2 linked regions of the Hyphomicrobium denitrificans ATCC 51888 genome follow. The protein of the gene in region 2 interacts with the protein of the main gene of each other region in a pairwise test. Links are inferred from orthologs where the notes say so. Each region holds a gene or a part of one and is shown on either strand. Other genes may lie near its edges.

What was found. The genes of interacting proteins can lie anywhere in the genome.
Region 1: the proteins of lpdA (region 2) and odhB interact in binary tests that used the Escherichia coli proteins (3 or more experiments, as listed by UniProt). The link is inferred for Hyphomicrobium denitrificans ATCC 51888 from one-to-one orthologs.

What each region holds. Positions count from the first base shown.
Region 1 is NC_014313.1:3,297,952-3,301,584, forward strand. The notes cover bases 587-3,398. They hold odhB (2-oxoglutarate dehydrogenase complex dihydrolipoyllysine-residue succinyltransferase), read right to left. Parts: upstream 2,754-3,398; coding sequence 1,419-2,753; downstream 587-1,418. Other genes in these bases: lpdA (dihydrolipoyl dehydrogenase), read right to left, coding at 587-1,415; HDEN_RS15965 (2-oxoglutarate dehydrogenase E1 component), read right to left, coding at 3,015-3,398. Also shown: more of lpdA, read right to left, coding at 3-586; more of HDEN_RS15965, read right to left, coding at 3,399-3,633. UniProt on the Escherichia coli protein: E2 component of the 2-oxoglutarate dehydrogenase (OGDH) complex which catalyzes the second step in the conversion of 2-oxoglutarate to succinyl-CoA and CO(2).
Region 2 is NC_014313.1:933,750-937,429, forward strand. What follows is about bases 1-2,859. They hold lpdA (dihydrolipoyl dehydrogenase), read left to right. Parts: upstream 1-636; coding sequence 637-2,082; downstream 2,083-2,859. Other genes in these bases: HDEN_RS04405 (2-oxo acid dehydrogenase subunit E2), read left to right, coding at 1-622. In the rest of the region: HDEN_RS04415 (hypothetical protein), read left to right, coding at 3,204-3,404; HDEN_RS04420 (patatin-like phospholipase family protein), read left to right, coding at 3,628-3,680. UniProt on the Escherichia coli protein: Lipoamide dehydrogenase is a component of the glycine cleavage system as well as of the alpha-ketoacid dehydrogenase complexes.

The DNA.
Region 1 (3,633 bases), 2.4 Mb from region 2 along the record:
TCTCAGAAGTGGATCGCGCGTTTGCCGACCGCGAGAGCCGCTTCCTTGACGGACTCGCTCAATGTCGGATGCGCGTGGCATGTGCGCGCGAGGTCTTCTGCCGAGCCGCCGAATTCCATCAGCACGCACGCTTCCGCAATAAGCTCGCCCGCGTTGGCCCCGATGATGTGGACGCCCAGCACGCGATCCGTCGCAGCATCGGCAAGGATTTTGACGAAGCCGTCCGTCATGCGGATCGATTTCGCACGGCCGTTGGCGGTGAACGGAAACTTGCCGACGTTGTAGGCAATTCCAGCCGCTTTCAGTTCCTCTTCGGATTTGCCGACGCTCGCGACTTCGGGCGAGGTGTAAATGACGTTCGGGATCACATCGTAGTTCACGTGCCCAGCTTGGCCCGCGATGATTTCGGCGACGGCGACGCCTTCGTCCTCGGCTTTGTGCGCCAGCATCGGACCGGCGATGACGTCGCCGATCGCGAAAATGCCGGATGCGCTGGTCTGGAAATGGCCATCGGTCAGGATGCGCTTTTTCGCATCGAGCGCGACGCCAGCTTCAGCAAGGCCCAATCCGTCGGTGTAAGGAACGCGCCCGACCGCAACGAGAACGACGTCGGCTTCGACCGTCTCGGTGGCTCCGCCAGCCGCCGGTTCGATCTGAACGCTGAGCGGCTTGCCCGGGGTTTCGGGGCCGGTGACGCCCGTGACCTTGCTCGCCAACCGGAACGCAATGCCCTGCTTGTCGAGCAGACGCTGGAACGCGCGCGCGACTTCCTTGTCGATGCCCGGCAGAATGCGATCGAGATATTCGACGACCAACACGTCCGCGCCAAGGCGACGCCACACCGAGCCGAGTTCGAGGCCGATGACGCCAGCGCCGATCACCAGCAGCTTGCGCGGCACGGACGCGAGTTCCAGCGCGCCGGTCGATGACACGACGCGCTTTTCGTCGATCTCGATTCCCGGCAGACGCGTAACATCGGAACCGGTGGCGATGACGATCGACTTGGCTTCGAGCGTTTCAGTCTCGCCGCCGGGCGAGGTGACCGCAACTTGACCGCTTTTCACGATGCGGCCAGTGCCAAAGTACGTCTGGACCTTATTTTTCTTCAGCAGGTAGGCGACGCCTTCGACGTTGCCTTTGACGCCTTCGCGCTTGAATGCCTGCATCTTCGGCAGATCGAGGACGGGCGACGCATCGATGCCCATCGCGCCGAACGCGTGCTTGGCTTCGTCGTAGGCGTGCGAGGCATGCAGCAGGGCTTTCGAGGGGATGCAGCCGACATTCAAGCACGTGCCGCCGTGCGTGCCGCGCTTTTCGACGACGGCGACTTTCAGCCCGAGCTGCGCGGCGCGAATGGCGCAGACGTAGCCGCCGGGGCCCGTGCCGATCACGATCAAATCATATGATGCTGTCATTCCTCAGAGCTCCAGGATGAAGCGCTGCGGATCTTCGAGACATTCCTTGATGCGGACAAGGAACGTCACCGCCTCTTTGCCATCGACGATGCGATGATCGTAGGACAGCGCGAGATACATCATCGGGCGCGCAACGATCTGGCCGTTGCGGACGACCGGGCGTTCCTCGATGCGATGCATGCCGAGAATACCGGATTGCGGCGCGTTCAGGATCGGCGTCGACATCAGCGAGCCGTAGACGCCGCCGTTCGAGATCGTGAACGTACCGCCCTGCATGTCCTCGATCGACAGTTTGCCGTCGCGGGCGCGCTTGCCGAATTCGGTGATCTTCTGCTCGATCTCGGCGAGGCTGAGGCGGTCGGCTTCGCGCACGACCGGCACGACGAGGCCCTTCTCCGTCCCGACCGCGACGCCGATGTGATAGTAATTCTTGTAAACGATCTCGTCGTGATCGATCTCGGCGTTGACGGAGGGCACGTCGCGGAGCGCCTGAATGGCGGCCTTCACGAACAGGCCCATGAAGCCGAGCTTCACGCCGTGCCGTTTCTCGAACACATCCTTGTACTGCGCGCGCAGCGCCATGATGGCGCTCATGTCGACGTCGTTGAACGTCGTCAGCATTGCGGCGGCGTTCTGCGCTTCCTTCAGGCGGCGCGCGATGGTCTGGCGAAGCTTCGACATCCGGACGCGTTCTTCGCGCGTCGCATCGTTGGCGGGTGACGGCAGGCGCACGTCGCGCATCACAATCGTCGCCGGCGCTTCTTGAATGGTGACCGCGTTGGGCGAGACCGGCGCGGCCGTTGGTTCACGCAGAGGCGGCGGAGATGCCGCCGGTTTTGCGGCCGTGGCTGCAACGGCATTGATGACGTCTTCCTTCAGGATTTGCCCGCGGCGGCCGGTACCACGCACGTCGGAGGGTTCCAAGCCAGCTTCCGTCAGCGCCTTGAGGGCGGCGGGCGGCGGGCGAGGGGCGTCTGCCGCTGGAGCGCTTTCCGGAGCTTTCGCTGCGACATGCTCGGGCTTCGGCTGCGAAGGGGGCGCGGACGGCTTTGCCGCCTGGGGCGCCGTCGTTTGAGAATTGCCTGCCGATGACTTCGCCGCGCCATCTTTCAAGGCCGCGAGCAGAGATCCGACCGCCACCGTCGTACCCGACTTGACGAGAATGTCGCCCAGCACGCCGGCCGCGGGAGCGGGAACTTCGACGGTCACTTTGTCGGTTTCGAGCTCGACCAGCGGCTCGTCGACATTCACGGCGTCGCCGGTCTGTTTGAACCACTTGCCAACGGTCGCCTCCGTGACGCTTTCCCCAAGCGCGGGAACGCGAATCTCAATCGACATCTCAGTCCTCACACCTTTGATTGCGATCGGCGACTCCGCTTCGCGGAGCCGGCCGCCGATCGCGGTTGCTCGTCTTGCTCCGGTGCGCATCGGCAGCGAGCCCGGAGTTTCGTTGATTGCGATCGGCGACTTCGCTTAGCGGAGTCGGCCGCCGATCGTGGTTGTTCGTCTTGCTCCGGTGCGCATCGGCAGCGAGCCGGAGTGTCTTTGATTGCGATCGGCGTGTCCGCTGAACGGAACCGGCGCCGAACGCGGCTATTGCTATGTTCCGAGCGCGTCGGCGACGAGCGCGGTCTGTTCCTTGATATGCTGAGACAGGAGGCCGGTCGCGGTCGACGCGGACGCCGCCCGCCCGGCATAGCGTGGGCGACGGTGAATATACCCCAAATGGGTCAAGACCCATTCGATATTCGCGTCCATGAAGTACCAAGCGCCCATATTTTTGGGCTCTTCCTGGCACCAGACGATTTCAGCGAATTTGAATCGGCCGAGTTCCTGAATCAGCGCACGCGCCGGGAACGGATAGAGCTGCTCGACGCGGAGCAGGTAAACATCGTCACGCCCCTGGGCATCGCGTGCCTGCAGCAGGTCGTAATAGACCTTGCCGGAACAGACGACGACGCGCTTGATCTCATCGTCCGGGCGAAGCTTGAGCGAGGAGACGCCACGTTCGGCGTCGTCCCAAAGCAAGCGGTGGAAGCTCGTTCCCGGCCCGAACTCCTCGATCTTCGACGTGACGCGCTTGTGCCGGAGCAGCGATTTCGGCGTCATCAAGATCAGCGGCTTGCGGAAGTTGCGGTGCAGCTGACGGCGGAGAATGTGGAAGTAGTTCGCGGGCGTCGTGCAGTTGGCGACCTGCCAGTTGTCTTCGGCGCAGAGC
Region 2 (3,680 bases):
CGTGCCGCATGTCACGAACGCCGACGAGGCCGACATCACGGATCTTGAAGGCTATCGCAAGGAACTCGATGCCGACGCGAAAGACAAAGGCTATCGCGTGACGCTGGTCGCGTTTCTGCTGAAGGCAGCCGTATCCGCCTTGAAGGAATTCCCCGACGTCAACGCATCGCTGTCGCCGTCGAAAGACGCGCTGATCCTCAAGCGCTATTACAATATCGGCGTCGCGGTCGACACGCCGGACGGCCTCGTGGTTCCGGTTATTCGCGATGCGGACCGTAAAGGCGTTCTCGAACTCAGCCAAGAAATGGCGACCGTTTCGGCGCGCATGCGCGAGGGTAAAATCACGCCGACGGATATCAGCGGCGGCACGTTCTCGATTTCGAGCCTCGGCGGGATCGGCGGCACGACGTTCACGCCGATCGTCAATGCACCCGAAGTCGCGATCCTCGGCGCCGTTCGCGCGAAGATGCAGCCCGTTTGGGACGGAGCCGAATTTCAGCCGCGGCTGATGCTGCCGCTGTGCCTGTCGTACGATCATCGCGCCGTCGATGGTGCGTTGGCCGCGCGCTTTCTGCGCAAGATTTGCGGGGCGCTCGCCGATGTGCGTCAGCTGGTTCTGTGAGGAATGAGAATGCGATGAGCGCAGAAAGCACGCGGGAGCCGGACCACACCTGCGATGTCGTCGTGCTCGGTGCGGGGCCGGGAGGCTATTCCGCAGCGTTTCGTGCGGCCGATCTTGGCGCGCGCGTGATCCTTGTCGACCGCTGGCCTGTGCTTGGCGGCGTTTGCCTGAATGTCGGCTGCATTCCTTCCAAGGCGTTGCTGCATACGGCTTTTATTATCGACGCGGCGCGCGGCCTGGCGGCACACGGCGTGGCGTTCGCAAATCCTGAGATCGATCTCAAAAAGCTCGCCGCGCACAAAGATGCCGTCGTCAAGAAGCTGACGAACGGACTCGCGGCGATGGCCAAGGCGCGGAAGGTCACTGTTCTGCAAGGAACGGGGACGTTTTCCGATCCTCATCATCTTGTCGTTACGGCTGCAGACAATCGCGAAGCGCTTGTGCGGTTTGACAAGGCGATCATCGCGGCGGGCTCGGAAGCGGTCACATTGCCGTTCCTGCCCATCGATCCGCGCATCGTCGACTCGACCGGTGCGCTGGAGTTGCGACAGATCCCGAAGCGGATGCTCGTGATCGGCGGCGGCATCATCGGGCTTGAAATGGCGACCGTCTATTCGACGCTCGGCGCACGCATCGACGTCGCCGAAGCGCTGGACGGGCTGATGCTCGGTGCCGATCGCGATCTTGTTTCAGTATGGCAGAAAACGAATGCGCGGCGCTTCGATCGTGTGATGACGCAAACAAAGGTCGTTGCGGCCGATGCCAAGGCGGACGGCATTCATGTCCGCTTTGAGGGCAAGAATGCGCCGGAAGCAATGGTCGCCTATGATCTGGTTCTTGTCGCGGTCGGGCGAAAGCCGAATGGCAAGTTGATCGACGCGGACAAAGCGGGCGTGGGCGTCGCCGTCACCGAGCGCGGTTTCATTTCCGTCGACAAGCAGATGCGGACGAACGTCGAACACATCTTCGCAATCGGTGACGTCGCGGGCGAACCGATGCTTGCGCACAAAGCTGTTCACGAGGGGCATGTCGCGGCGGAGAACGCCGCCGGAAAGCCGAGCTTTTTCGATGCGCGTCAGATTCCGTCCGTCGCCTACACGGATCCTGAAATCGCGTGGTCGGGCGTCACCGAGACCGAGGCGAAGCGTCAGGGCATCTCCTATCGCAAAGCCGTGTTCCCTTGGGCGGCATCCGGACGTGCCATCGCCAACGGACGGGACGACGGTCTGACGAAACTTCTATTCGACGCCGAGACGCAGCGTATCATTGGCGGCGGCATCGTGGGGATCGAAGCGGGAAATCTGATTTCGGAAATTTGTCTCGCGATCGAGATGGGCGCCGATGCGATCGATGTCGGCAAGACGATCCATCCGCATCCGACGCTTTCGGAAAGCGTCGGAATGGCCGCCGAGGTTTTCGAAGGCGTTTGCACCGATCTGCCGCCGCAAAAGCGGGCGTAGCGCTCCCGGTTTTTAGCGTATCAAACCTTTGTATCCGAGAGCGGCACGCGGCTCCCAATCGGCCCGCTCGCTTTGTCCTGCATTACCGATGGCTTCCAGAATGTGCGTGGCTAATGGAAAGCGGGTGGCTTTGCATGAAGCTGTGTGCCGATAGCCCCGATCTCAGGGCTGACGATCCGATGCCTGTGGATATCGGCATGTTGGGTTGCGGGAATACCGGCGCCGTCAGCGCGGCGGGATAATTGCTCGCTGGGTTGTGTAACGCCGGGGTCGTCAAAGGTCGCGGGTACATGCTCGGCGACAAAGCCGAAGGTGCCGGCGTAATGCCAAGGCCGGAGCTTCCGGTGCTCGCGCCGTTGCTCGAAGAGCCATTTTCTAGAATAGCGTTATAGCTGCTTCCTGGGGCGCCCGGATTTGACGAATTATCGGCGGGATTTGTGGTCGTGCTTCCGGCTCCCGATCCGGGATCAATTATCAACCGCTGCTCGCTTGGCGCAGAGGGATCAAGCCTGCTCGGTTCGACCGGAGATGGTGTAGCGGTGACGGGAGGTTCGGAAGAACCTGTTGTGGTGGTCGCACTTGTTGAGGGCGACGGAGTTAGTGCACTGCTAGAACCGGATGCCGGCGGCGTTGTTGAATCCGTCGTGCCAGGATTTGTGGTTGTTTGGGCCAAGGCGGGCGTTGTCGCGATCAGCGACGCTATGGCCATAATGTAAAAGCGAGAGTTCATGGGCTACCTCCTCCAAGCCCCCGCCGATAAATTAAACAACAGTCCGTGTGCACGGTTCCTTGAGATCGCGGAAGATTTTACCGATCGCGAGCGCAAGAGTTCGCGGTCCGCACGCTGTATTCCCTCAATGCAAAGCTCCTGAATTATTTTTTAGGTCTGAACCACGGAACGAACATTCAAAACCGGAAATTGTCCGTATACGTCTTGCATCATCGGACATAATATCGTTGTGTAAATCGAGGTTTCAATTTTTTGCGTTTCTGGGCCGTTCGATGACGGCTTTCCTGCGCGTCGTGCAAGGCGAAGCTGCTGTGCCTTTGCTGTTTGAGTCTTGCTGATTGCGTTGCCCTTTGGCGCGTTTAGACGTCACCGAGAATTGAAGGTTTGCGCTATGCTTAGTCCACCGCAAAGTAACGGCTCAGGTGCCGGATCTGAGACGGAGTTGTCGGCGCAGGAGATCGACGACATCCTTGCTGAAGCGATCGCTGTCGATGAGCTGCTTCAGAAGAAGCGCCCGGGACCGTACGATGTGGTGCTTGCGCTTTCGGCCTACATGGCTGCGCCACCAAAGAGAGAGAACGAGACGCCGTAAGGATTCCGTCGCTCGCGCCGCTGCATCCCGTGCCTCGGTAAGGGAATTGTGATGATACGGATCGGTAATGTGCGGGAAGGGCGTGCTGGAAGCGTCCGTTAGTCGGCTTCGTCCCCGCGCTTCGCCGCCCAATTAACCTGTCGGACAAGAGAACCAAATTATTTGCCTGCGCGTTGTGATATGCTGAGCTGACTCGGCCAGGGCAACTTTTCGACAAGCGCACATGGCAAAAGATAAACTGGCAATCGCCCTTGGTGGCGGCGCCGCCCGCGGATG